One region of the Enterobacter pseudoroggenkampii genome, then DNA from elsewhere that is predicted to be linked to it. Evidence: predicted binding sites of a transcription regulator. Region 1 holds the regulator's gene; each other region holds the start of a gene.
What was found. The regulator LexA, encoded in region 1, represses DNA repair genes until DNA is damaged. The targets are predictions, from matches to a motif close to TNCTGTATGTACATACAGNA.
Positions count from the first base shown of each region.

Region 2: the regulator LexA is predicted to act here: its motif matches at 1,645-1,664, upstream of sbmC (DNA gyrase inhibitor SbmC).
Region 3: the regulator LexA is predicted to act here: its motif matches at 2,168-2,187, upstream of rmuC (DNA recombination protein RmuC).

Region 1 covers NZ_JAPMLV010000008.1:65,365-69,564, reverse strand. Annotated here, with positions in the region: gene OTG14_RS21830 (CsbD family protein) at 1-194, opposite strand, end outside; gene dinF (MATE family efflux transporter DinF) at 315-1,652, opposite strand; gene lexA (transcriptional repressor LexA) at 1,716-2,324, opposite strand; gene OTG14_RS21815 (diacylglycerol kinase) at 2,433-2,801, opposite strand; gene plsB (glycerol-3-phosphate 1-O-acyltransferase PlsB) at 2,956-4,200, shown strand, end outside.
Region 2 covers NZ_JAPMLV010000001.1:2,182,321-2,186,520, reverse strand. Annotated here, with positions in the region: gene sbcB (exodeoxyribonuclease I) at 1-195, opposite strand, end outside; gene dacD (serine-type D-Ala-D-Ala carboxypeptidase DacD) at 394-1,560, shown strand; gene sbmC (DNA gyrase inhibitor SbmC) at 1,680-2,153, shown strand; gene OTG14_RS10730 (FUSC family protein) at 2,246-3,304, shown strand; gene OTG14_RS10725 (DUF496 family protein) at 3,463-3,798, shown strand; gene OTG14_RS10720 (gamma-glutamylcyclotransferase family protein) at 3,846-4,181, opposite strand.
Region 3 covers NZ_JAPMLV010000011.1:15,783-19,982, forward strand. Annotated here, with positions in the region: gene ubiE (bifunctional demethylmenaquinone methyltransferase/2-methoxy-6-polyprenyl-1,4-benzoquinol methylase UbiE) at 1-600, opposite strand, end outside; gene rmuC (DNA recombination protein RmuC) at 667-2,124, opposite strand; gene udp (uridine phosphorylase) at 2,265-3,026, opposite strand; gene OTG14_RS23310 (dienelactone hydrolase family protein) at 3,282-4,088, shown strand; gene OTG14_RS23315 (glycoside hydrolase family 1 protein) at 4,127-4,200, shown strand, end outside.

The sequences.
Region 1 (4,200 bases):
TTACGGGTTTCCCAGTCTTTGACTTCGTTTTCCGCCTGATCTTTCGCGTAGCCGTAACGTTCCTGAATTTTACCGACAAGCTGATCGCGTTTACCTTCAATGACGGTCATATCGTCATCCGTCAGCTTACCCCACTTTTCTTTCGCTTTACCTTTGAACTGCTTCCAGTTGCCGCCGATTTCGTCTTTATTCATCATCGTGTCCTCTTAGTTAAGCGTCGGGTCGTAACGTCCGTTACGTTCTTTTCTGCTGGACGTGATAATTATTGTAGTTAAGGATTCGGCAGTTGGTTTCACATTCGGAATCTTTAACCGTCACGATATATCGTGACGTGAAGAGAACCAGGTATTGTTTTGCCAGTGGCGGTGCCAGATAAACGCCAGCGACAACCCTCGCAGCGAGAGGAAAACGGCCAGGGCCAGCCACAAACCGTGATTACCCAGCCAGGGGAGCGTCAGCAGCGTCAGACCAAACCCGGCCGCTGCAACCGCCATACTGTTACGCATTTCCGCTCCGCGCGTCGCACCAATAAACATGCCGTCCAGCAGATAACACCAGACGCCGACCACCGGTAAGACGACTTGCCAGATGAGATAGTGACTCGCCAGCTCGCGCAGCGCAGGGATAGACGTCAGCAATGCAACGATCTGCTCACCAAAGCAGGCGTAAACCAGGCCAAACGCCAGCGCCACCAGTCCCGACTGACGGCAGGCTGCCCGCCAGACATCCCGTAGTTGCCCGCTTTCACGCGCACCGTACGCCTGCCCGGAATGCGCTTCTACCGCATAGGCAAAACCGTCCAGCGCGTAGGCGGTAAAGGTCAGTAGCGTCATCAATACCGCGTTGACCGCAACGATTTCTGGCCCCAGTCGAGCCCCGAAGACCGTCAGCGCGCCGAAGCAGAGCTGAAGCAGCAGCGAGCGCAGCATGATGTCTCGGTTAAGCGCCAGCAGCTTACGGATATTGCCGCGCCATGCGGTTTTGAGCAGCGCCAGGGAGATGCCGCGCATCGCCAGCACGCGCCAGACCATCCACAGGCCAATGATAAAGGTCCCGTATTCGGCAATCGCCGTCGCCAGCGCTGCGCCCTGCACGTTCATATGCTGGCCCATCACCAGCCAGACATCCAAAACGATATTGAGCAGGTTACCCACCACCAGCAAAATCACTGGTGCACGGGCGTACTGCACGCCCAGTAGCCACCCCAGCAGAACCAGGTTAGCCAGCGACGCGGGCGCGCTGAGCCAGCGGATTTCAAGGAACCGTCGCGCCTGCGCGAGTACCGCCTCGCTACCGCCAACAACATGAAGCGCAAGGTCGATCAGGGGCGCACGCAATAAAACGATTAACGCCCCCGCGCCAAGCGCGAGGATCAGCGGCTGGACCAGCGCTCGCGCCAGACGCAGCGGATCTTTTGCACCATAAGCCTGTGCCGTGAGCCCGGTGGTGCTCATACGCAAAAAGAGCAGCAGCATAAACAGGAAGCTGGTTGCCGTCGCGCCAATCGCCACGCCGCCAAGATAAACAGGCGAATCAAGATGGCCAATAACGGCAGTATCGACCAGACCCAGCAAGGGAACGGTAATATTGGAGAAGATCATCGGCAGAGCAAGACGCCACAATGCCTTATCGGATGCCGTCAGCAGTGACATGAAAAATACCGGGTGTGGAGAATGAAGCAGGCTACAGCGGCGCCATAGCCTGTCAGGAAGAGGTTACAGCCATTCGCCGTTGCGAATGACCCCAACCGCCAGCCCTTCGATAGAGAAGTTGTGTTCGCGCAGATCGACCACAATCGGGGAGAACTCGTTGTTTTCAGGCAGTAGCTGAACGGTGTTCCCCTGTTTTTTCAGACGCTTGACGGTCACTTCGTCGTCAATGCGCGCGACCACCACCTGGCCGTTACGCACATCCTGCGTTTTGTGCACCGCAAGCAGATCGCCGTCAAGAATACCGATGTCTTTCATCGACATACCGCTGACGCGCAGCAGGAAATCAGCGCTCGGTTTGAACATGGCTGGATCGACCTGGTAATGGCCTTCAATATGCTGCTGTGCCAGTAAAGGCTCACCGGCAGCAACACGCCCCACCAGCGGAATGCCCGTCTCTTCTTCCACCAGCAGGCGGATACCACGTGACGCGCCCGAGACAATCTCAATCACGCCCTTACGCGCCAGCGCTTTCAGGTGTTCTTCGGCAGCATTCGGAGAACGGAAGCCCAGACGCTGCGCGATTTCCGCACGCGTGGGTGGCATACCCGTCTGGCCGATATGATCCCGGATGAGATCAAACACCTCTTGCTGCCTGGTCGTTAATGCTTTCATTCCGCCCCCTGGGTGTATATACAGTTATGCTGTGAGTATATACAGTCAAAGGCGATTTTGGAACCAAAAACTGCACAAAAAACCAGGGACTTAATTATTCCTCGAGGCTCATCGGAAATGTGACCAAAGCAGCGTGACCCAGGTGATAGCGGCAGTGATAATCGCCAGCAACACGGCAGCAGAGCCCATGTCTTTTGCGCGGCCAGAAAGTTCATGGAAATCTGAACCAATGCGATCAACCACGGCCTCAATAGCGCTATTAAGAATTTCCACTATCATCACCAGAAGCACGGAACCTATAAGAAGTACGCGGGTAATCGCATCAACATCAAGGAAACAGGCGACGATCACCGCGATGATAGCGGCGATGCCCTCCTGGCGAAAGGCGGCTTCGTTGATCCACGCGGCACGGAAACCTTTCCATGAATAGCCGGCGGCTTTGATGATACGCGTTAACCCAGTGGTATTATTGGCCATTAAAAGAACCTTTTATGAAAAAAAGCGTCAGTAACAGGAACTGTAGCGCGTTTCGCTACAGCCTGAAGTATGACGGGTAACAACAGAAATTTTGCGCGCTTTCTGTTATCCTTGCGCCGCAATTGCATTATTAACCAGAGGCTTTACATCGTTTATGTCCGGCTGGCCACGAATTTACTACAAATTACTTAATTTACCATTAAGCATCCTGGTAAAAAGCAAGTCTATCCCAGCAGAACCCGCGCTGGAATTGGGGCTCGATACGTCACGTCCTATTATGTACGTTTTGCCTTATAACTCGAAGGCAGACTTACTGACGCTTCGCGCCCAGTGTCTGGCGCATGACTTACCTGACCCGCTTGAACCGCTTGAAGTTGACGGTACGCTGCTGCCGCGCTATGTGTTCATTCACGGTGGACCGCGCGTGTTTACCTACTACACGCCAAAAGAAGAGTCCATCAAGCTGTTCCATGACTATCTCGACCTGCACCGCAGCAACCCCGATCTGGATGTGCAGATGGTGCCGGTATCGGTGATGTTTGGTCGTCGTCCGGGCCGTGAAAAAGGTGAAGAGAACCCGCCGCTGCGCATGCTTAACGGCATCCAGAAGTTCTTTGCGGTCTCCTGGCTGGGGCGCGACAGCTTTGTGCGTTTCTCCCCTTCCGTTTCGCTGCGTCGCATGGCGGACGAGCACGGCACCGACAAGATCATCGCGCAAAAACTGGCGCGCGTGGCGCGTATGCACTTCGCCCGTCAGCGCCTTGCTGCCGTTGGGCCGCGTCTCCCGGCGCGTCAGGATCTGTTCAACAAGCTGTTGGCCTCCAAAGCGATTGCCCGCGCCGTTGAAGACGAAGCGCGCAGCAAGAAAATATCGCATGAGAAAGCCCAGCAGAACGCCATTGCGCTGATGGAAGAGATTGCAGCGAACTTCTCTTACGAGATGATTCGCCTGTCCGATCGTATTCTCGGCTTTACCTGGAACCGTCTCTACCAGGGCATCAACGTTCATAACGCCGAGCGTGTACGTCAGCTGGCGCATGATGGCCATGAGATTGTCTATGTTCCCTGCCACCGCAGCCATATGGACTACCTGCTTCTTTCCTACGTGCTCTATCATCAGGGGCTGGTACCACCGCACATTGCTGCCGGTATCAACCTGAACTTCTGGCCAGCAGGTCCAATTTTCCGCCGCCTGGGCGCATTCTTTATCCGTCGTACCTTCAAGGGCAACAAGCTCTACTCCACCGTGTTCCGCGAGTATCTGGGCGAGCTGTTCAGCCGCGGCTATTCCGTGGAGTACTTCGTGGAGGGCGGTCGTTCCCGTACCGGACGTCTTCTCGATCCGAAAACCGGCACGCTGTCGATGACCATTCAGGCGATGCTGCGCGGAGGAACCCGT
Region 2 (4,200 bases), on a different contig from region 1:
GCCGGGCTGCGGCAGGTAGTCATCCGCAGGCTTGCAGTAAAAGACCTCTGGCTCGCCAATGATGTTAAATTCGTCGTCGGTACGGATGGCGGCAAACTGCGCCGGTCGGTCCAGCGCCGGGTGAGTGCCAAAGGTTTCATAGTCATGAAATAAAAAAGTCGGGCGAGCGGCAGAGTCAGACACCAGTAATACCATCCTGTTAAAAAATGACGTCACTATGGTAAACGATCGTGCGGTCGAGACCGAATAAAAAGCACCTCCGCGTTGCAGATTTGCGCGCCAGCTTCAGAGAAAAATCTGCGTTCTGTCACATTTTTTTGCAATTAAGCCAGGTAACGACATCAGAACTCCCGTAAAAAGGTCATCGATTTTTAATGACCTGAGGATATACCGTTGAAACGCCGTCTGTTTATTGCTGTTTCTTTACTCGCTTCGAGTGTCTCATCTGCTTTTGCGGCCGAACCACTGGATTTTTCGCCGCAGCCTCCGGCCATTCAGGCTGGCTCCTGGGTGCTGATGGATTACACGACTGGTCAGATCTTAACGGCGGGCAACGAACATCAACAACGCAATCCGGCGAGCCTGACCAAGCTGATGACGGGGTATGTGGTTGATCGGGCCATTGATAGCCACCGCATTACCCCGGACGATATTGTCACCGTAGGACGCGATGCCTGGGCAAAAGGGAACCCGGTGTTTGACGGTTCATCGCTGATGTTCCTGAAAGAAGGCGATCGCGTCTCCGTGCGCGACTTAAGCCGCGGCCTGATTGTCGACTCTGGCAACGACGCCTGCGTGGCGCTGGCCGATCACGTGGCGGGCGGTCAGCCGCAGTTTGTGAAGATGATGAACGACTACGTGCAGAAGCTGAACCTGCGCGATACGCATTTTGAAACCGTCCACGGGCTGGATGCGCCGGGCCAGCACAGCTCGGCCTATGACCTGGCCGTACTCTCCCGCGCCATCATCCACGGTGAGCCCGAGTTTTATCATATGTACAGCGAAAAGAGCCTGACCTGGAACGGGATCACCCAGCAAAACCGTAACGGCCTGCTGTGGGATAAAACCATGAACGTGGACGGGCTGAAAACAGGGCATACCTCGGGGGCGGGTTTTAACCTGATTGCGTCCGCCGTTGACGGCCAGCGCCGGTTAATCGCGGTAGTGATGGGGGCGGACAGCCCGAAAGGGCGCGAAGACCAGGCCCGGAAACTGCTGCACTGGGGTCAGCAGAATTTCGATACGGTGCAGATCCTGCATAGCGGTAAAAAAGTGGGGACAGAGCGTATCTGGTACGGCGATAAGGAGCAGGTGAAACTGGGTACCGACCAGGACTTCTGGTTGGCCCTGCCGAAAGCGGAAGTGCCCAACATCAAAGCCAAATACGTACTGGATAAAAAAGAGCTGGAAGCGCCGATTGCCGCGCACCAGCGGGTTGGGGAGATCCAGCTCTACGACCGCGACAAAGTGGTGGCGCACTGGCCGCTGGTGACGCTGGAAGCCGTTGATAAAGGCGGCCTGTTCTCTCGCCTGAGCGATTATCTGCACCACACGCTCTAACGGCAGATGAGCAGACTGGCAGGGTTGCGAGTCTGCTCACATAATAAACACTCCTCGTTTGCTGATAATAGTAATCCGGTTTTATAGTGTATAAATATACAGTAATAAGCGGAGGCAGCATGGACTACAGCATTAAGCAGCAACAGAAACGTAAGATTGCCGGTTTTCATTTGGTCGGACCGTGGGAACAAACGGTAAAACAGGGCTTTGAACAGCTGGTGATGTGGGTCGACGGGCGTCACATTGAGCCGCTGGAGTGGGTGGCGGTCTACTACGATAACCCGGATGAAGTCCCGCCAGAAAAACTGCGCTGTGATACGGCCGTTACGGTACCGGATGATTTCGTTATCCCGGAAAACAGCGAAGGCGTTATGATGACGGAAATCGCGGCCGGGGATTATGCCGTGGCGACGGCGCGCGTGGAAAACTACGACTTCGCCACGCCGTGGTATCAGTTCTTCAATTCCCTGCTGCAGGACAATAAGTACCAGATGGCGCTCAAACCCTGCTTCGAGCGCTATCTCAATGACGGCAATGCGGACGGCTACTGGGATATCGAAATGTATATCGCGGTAGAGCATAAAACGGTTTAAGCCTGCTAAGTGAAGGGTTTTTCAGCCGGGAGCGATCCGCCCGGCTGAAAACACAGTACAATTGTGATTTGCCGTGTAGCTGGAGAGCGGGTGTGCGTCCCGACAAATCATTAACCCCTTTTGAAATTCGGTTGTACAAACACTACCGCGTGGTGCATGGATGCCGCATCGCGCTGGCTTTCGTGCTGACGTTTGTACTGGTGCGTTTATTGGATGTTCCGGAAGGGACGTGGCCGCTGATCACGCTGGTGGTGGTGATGGGGCCCATCTCGTTTTGGGGGAACGTTGTTCCGCGCGCCCTGGAGCGCATTGGCGGGACCGTGTTAGGTTCGGCTCTGGGGCTTATCGCCCTCAAGCTGGAGCTTATCTCGTTTCCGGTGATGCTGGCATGGTGCGGTGCCGCCATGTTCCTGTGCGGCTGGCTGGCGTTGGGTAAAAAGCCGTATCAGGCGCTGCTGATCGGTATTACGCTCGCGGTGGTGGTCGGTGCGCCCGCCGGGGATATGACCACGGCGCTGTGGCGAAGCGGGGATGTCATCCTGGGTTCACTGCTGGCGATGCTCTTCACCGGTATCTGGCCGCAGCGTGCTTTTCTGCACTGGCGTATTCAGATGGCCAGCTACGTCACCGCGTTTAACCGCGTCTATCAGGCCGGTTTTTCCCCTAATCTGGTTGAGCGCCCGCGCCTGGAAAAGCACCTGCAGACTATCCTTAACGATGTGGTCAAAATGCGCGGCCTGATCACGCCTGCCAGCAAAGAAACCCATATTCAGAAATCGATTTTTGAAGCCATCCAGACGGTAAGCCGCAATCTGGTCTGCATGCTTGAGCTGCAAATCAACGCCCACTGGGCCACGCGCCCAAGTCATCTGTTGATGCTTAACGCGCAGACCCTCAAAGAGACCCAGCAGATGACGCAGCAAACACTGTTGACCATCGCTCATGCGCTCTATGAAGGGAACCCGCAGCCGATTCTGGCCAACAGCGAGCGACTGAACGAGATCGTCGCGGAGCTGAAGCAGTTAATCAATGAACGCCAGAGCGATAACGTGGCGGAAACGCCTATTCATGGCTACGTCTGGCTGAGCATGGAACTGGCGCGGCAGCTTGAGCTGTTATCGCACCTGATTTGCCGGGCGCTGCGCAAATAAAAGGCGTATGTGACGGCTGCTGCTTCGATTCAGCAGCAATTGGGGTTATGATAGCTTTAAACGATATACTCATTGTCATTCGCAGCCGCTGTCAGTAAGGTTATTGTTACAACGGTTGCCTTAACGAATCCGAATCTCACATTATCAGGGGTGTAAAAATGGAAACTACCAAGCCTTCGTTCCAGGATGTTCTGGAATTCGTCCGCCTGTTCCGCCGCAAAAACAAACTGCAGCGTGAAATCCAGGACGTTGAGAAGAAGATCCGTGACAACCAGAAACGTGTTCTGCTGCTCGACAACCTTAGCGACTACATCAAGCCAGGCATGAGCGTTGAAGCTATTCAGGGCATCATCGCCAGCATGAAGAGCGACTATGAAGACCGTGTTGATGACTACATCATCAAAAATGCTGAGCTGTCCAAAGAGCGTCGTGACATCTCTAAAAAGCTGAAAGTGATGGGCGAAATCAAAAACGGCGAAGCAAAAAGCGAGTAATCGCAGCGAATAGTGAAAAAGGCTCTCTGGTGACAGAGAGCCTTTTTTTATGGTTCAGAACGCGGCTGTAGCTGGTAAATCCAGGCTTGAACCTGCTCGCCTTCAGAGGTGGTCACCGTGACCTCAACCCGATCGTAGCCGTCTTCAAACTCATCCAGCATTGGCCAGTGTGCGGCAAGGCTATCAGAGATAAACAGATAGCCTTCGACGCGGGGACCATCGGGGTGGAGCACGATCCCCGGGAAGTCCGCCGCAGCGCCCCAGCCGCGTTCGTAAAACGTACCGGATACGGAACCGGCCAGCCATTGGCCGCCAATCTTTTCAAGAATATGCGCATTTGAGTGGCCCGGGCGCAGCGTGCCGTAGACAAACAGAGCGTTCATTTTCCCTCATCCGCAAAGC
Region 3 (4,200 bases), on a different contig from region 1:
ATTCGCCACCAGCTCGCCGATGCGCGGCAGCACGTGGAAGGAATAGGCGTCGTAGGCTTTGCTCAGCGGCTCAATGATCGGTTTCGAGAACTCGAGCACCAGCAGGCGTCCACCCGGTTTCAGCACGCGGTACATGGAGCGCAGCGCCTTTTCTTTATCGGTCACGTTACGCAGACCGAAGGAGATCGTGATGCAGTCAAAGGTATTGTCCGGGAACGGCAGCGCTTCGGCGTTTGCCTGAACATATTCCACATTCCCCACCACGCCGATGTTACGCAGCTTTTCGCGGCCCATTTTCAGCATGGAGTCATTAATATCGGCGAGGACAACGCGCCCGGTTTCGCCCACCAGACGGGAGAATTTCGCGGTTAAATCGCCCGTACCGCCGGCTAAATCCAGCACCGTTTGTCCGCGACGTACGCCGCTACAGTCAATGGTGAAGCGCTTCCACAAGCGATGAATGCCGAACGACATCAGGTCATTCATTACATCGTACTTCGCCGCCACGGAATGAAATACGTGGGCCACCATGTCAGCTTTCTGCGCTTTGGCGACAGTCTGAAAGCCAAAGTGCGTTGTGTCTTGTGAATCGTCAGCCATCTCAGAGCCTGCTTATCAGTAAAATGTTCGTGAAGTGTAACAGATTGGGCGCGTTTGCCCTACGTTTCAACCACCGCGAAAGAAACGCGCCGGAGTCTCGTCTGGTGATAAATCCACCGCTAACGTATTGTCTTCACTGTTTGTCTTTTGTTCGTCCGCACCTTCTCGCAGGCGAAACTCGTCGTCCTGGGCGGTGGCCTGTTCCACCAATTCCGGATGAATCTCGCGTTTAACCTCTACCCCCAGGCTGCGGAATGATTCGGCCTGCGCCAGCAGATTGCCGCGTCCCGAGGTGAGTTTTTTCATCGCCTGGCGGTAGTTATCCTGCGCACGATCCAGGCTCTGCCCGACTGAGGACATGTCGTCCACGAAGAGGCGCATTTTGTCGTACAGCTTGCTGGCACGATCGGCAATCTGCTGCGCGTTGCGGCTCTGGTGCTCATAGCGCCACAGGTTCGCAATGGTACGTAACGCCACCAGCAACGTGGTAGGGCTGACCAGCATAATGTTATTTTTGAGCGCTTCGGTGATGAGTTCAGGCTGCCTGTCGAGTGCCAGCAGAAACGCGGGCTCTACCGGAATAAACATCAGGACATAGTCCAGCGAGCGAAGACCCGGCAACTGCTGATAGTCTTTTCTGCCGAGCAGGCGAATGTGGTTACGCACGGAGGCAATGTGCTCCTGCAGCGCCGATTCGCGGGTGTAGTCATCCTCCGCGTTGAAGTAACGCTCATACGCCACCAGGGTCATTTTGGCGTCAATCACCACATCTTTACCCTGCGGCAGCCGCACAATCACATCCGGCTGCATGCGAGAGCGGGCGTCGTTTTCGATACTCACCTGCGTTTCGTATTCATATCCTTCCCGCAGGCCGGAGGCTTCCAGTACGCGGGTCAGCACCACTTCTCCCCAGTTGCCCTGGGTTTTGTTATCCCCTTTGAGCGCGCGGGTCAGGTTGACCGCTTCCTGCGCCATCTGGGCATTCAGCTGCTGGAGATTGCGAATCTCATGCGCCAGGGTGTGCCGCTCGCGGGCTTCCTGACCAAAACTGTCCTGCACCTGACGACGAAAACCGTCCAGCTGTTCACGCAGCGGCGTCAGCAGGCTGTTAAGGCTCTGGCGGTTCTGTTCGTCAACGCGACGGTTGCTGTGCTCGAAAATACGGTTGGCGAGGTTCTCAAACTGTTCGCTGAGGCGCTGCTCGCTGTTGATCATCTGGCGGATTTTGTCTTCCGCATGCAGCTGAGTGGATTCAAGGCGGGTGGTCACTTCGCGGAGATCGGCCTCCAGCGAGGTGTTGATATCTCGGAGATTGCGCAGTTCGTTGTTGAGCAGTTCACACTCGTCGCGCCAGTGTTCACTCAGGGCAAGCTGCTGCCTGGCCGCGCTTAAATCGGCGACGATCTCTTCACGTTCAGCCAGCTGATCGGCCTTCTGCTGCGCATGCTGATAACTGGACATCAGCCAGCCTATCGCCACGCCCGCCAGCGCAATCACTGCATAAATCAGGATTGAGATATCCACAATGCCCCCTGCATCAACGTATTACCCGCACAAAATAAGATTGTGCTGTATAAACGTCCAGTTTGAAAGGGTTTTCCTGCGAGGCGCTACGCAAAAAATAAAGGCCGAACGTGTCGGCCTTTGATTTAGAAAGGAAGGGACTAGATCAGGCGACGCGCGGCTTCAACCACGATTTTCACTGCATGGCTTTCGGTCTGCTTCATGGTTTCGGCGTTCGGGATCTCCTGCTGGGTACGGTTGACGATAACGCCCGCCACCATACCGGCACGCAGACCCTGGCTTGCGCACATGGTCAGCAGCGTGGCGGATTCCATTTCGTAGTTCATCACGCCCATTGACTGCCACTCTTCCATGGAGCCTTTGAAGCGGCTTACCACGCGGCCAGAGAAGGTGTCGTAACGCTCCTGGCCCGGGTAGAAGGTGTCGGAAGAGGCGGTTACGCCTACGTGGGTGGTTGCGCCCACGGATTTCGCGGCTTCAACCAGCGCGGTGGTGCATTCGAAATCCGCCACTGCCGGGAATTCCATCGGTGCAAAGTGCAGGCTTGCACCGTCCAGACGGACGGACGCGGTCGTGACCAGCACGTCGCCGACGTTGATGTGCGGCTGGATAGCGCCGGTGGTACCGATACGCAGGAAAGTACGAATGCCCAGCTGCGCCAGCTCTTCAACAGCAATAGACGTAGACGGACCACCGATACCGGTAGAGCACACGATCACCGCTTTGCCATCCAGCTCTGCGCGCCAGGTGGTGAACTCACGATGGGCAGCCAGCTTGACCGGCTTATCCATCAGCGCGGCGATCTTTTCCACACGCTCAGGATCGCCAGGGACGATAGCGAGCGTAGCCCCTTGTAAATCGTTTTTAGTGAGGCCGAGATGAAAAACATCAGACTTAGACATAGGTGACTCCTCTGTGGGTCGGTTAGTCAGAAGAAGTAAAACGGTACTTTACAGAAGCAGTAAGTATATTTTCGTGACGCACCTCACCATGAATGAAAATGATTACATTTGATTTCCATAAAAAGGTGATTCACATCACATTAACAAGTTATATCGTCAGGTGCTGCACAAAAGATAGACCGTTTAAGGCACTGTGAGTTGTTAACCTGGTGTCTATATTTACCTTTGCGCTAACTGATTGGTACGGAGAATGCCATGACTGAAAAAACTGGTTTTGCACCTGCTGCGGCCCCGCATGCCTCAACCATCGTCTCAACATCTGAAGACGCCATCACGGCGGGTGAGACCTCTATTCCCTCGCAGGGGGAGAATATGCCTGCTTATCACGCACGACCAAAATCGGCAGACGGCCCGCTGCCCATCGTGATTGTGATTCAGGAGATATTTGGTGTTCACGAACACATTCGCGACCTCTGCCGCCGGCTGGCGCTGGAAGGGTATCTGGCCGTTGCGCCAGAGCTCTACTTCCGTCAGGGCGATCCGAACGACTACAGCGATATTCCTACATTGCTCAGCAACCTGGTCAGCAAAGTCCCGGACGCGCAGGTGCTGGCCGACCTCGACCACGTCGCCAGCTGGGCGGCGCGCAACGGGGGCGATCCCCATCGTCTGCTGGTCACCGGTTTCTGCTGGGGCGGACGCATTAGCTGGCTGTATGCCGCGCATAACCCGCAGCTCAAAGCCGCTGTCGCCTGGTACGGCAAACTGGTGGGTGAAAAAACGCTGAATTCACCGAAACATCCGGTTGATATCGCCACCGAGTTGAATGCCCCCGTGTTAGGGCTTTACGGCGGTCAGGACACCGGTATTTCGCTGGATTCGGTAGAAACCATGCGCCATGCGCTCCGCGCGGCAAATGCGAAGGCGGAGATTGTAGTTTACCCGGATGCCGGGCATGCGTTTAACGCCGACTATCGTCCGAGCTATCACGCTGAATCGGCGAAAGATGGATGGCAGCGGATGCTTACGTGGTTCCGTCAGTACGGTGGTAAAAAAGGGTAAGCCTTTCCCATCATCATGACGCATAAGGAGTGCGTGTTATGGACAATTCCCTCGCGTTTCCACACGGTTTTTTATGGGGCGGCGCGATTGCCGCCAACCAGGCCGAAGGCGC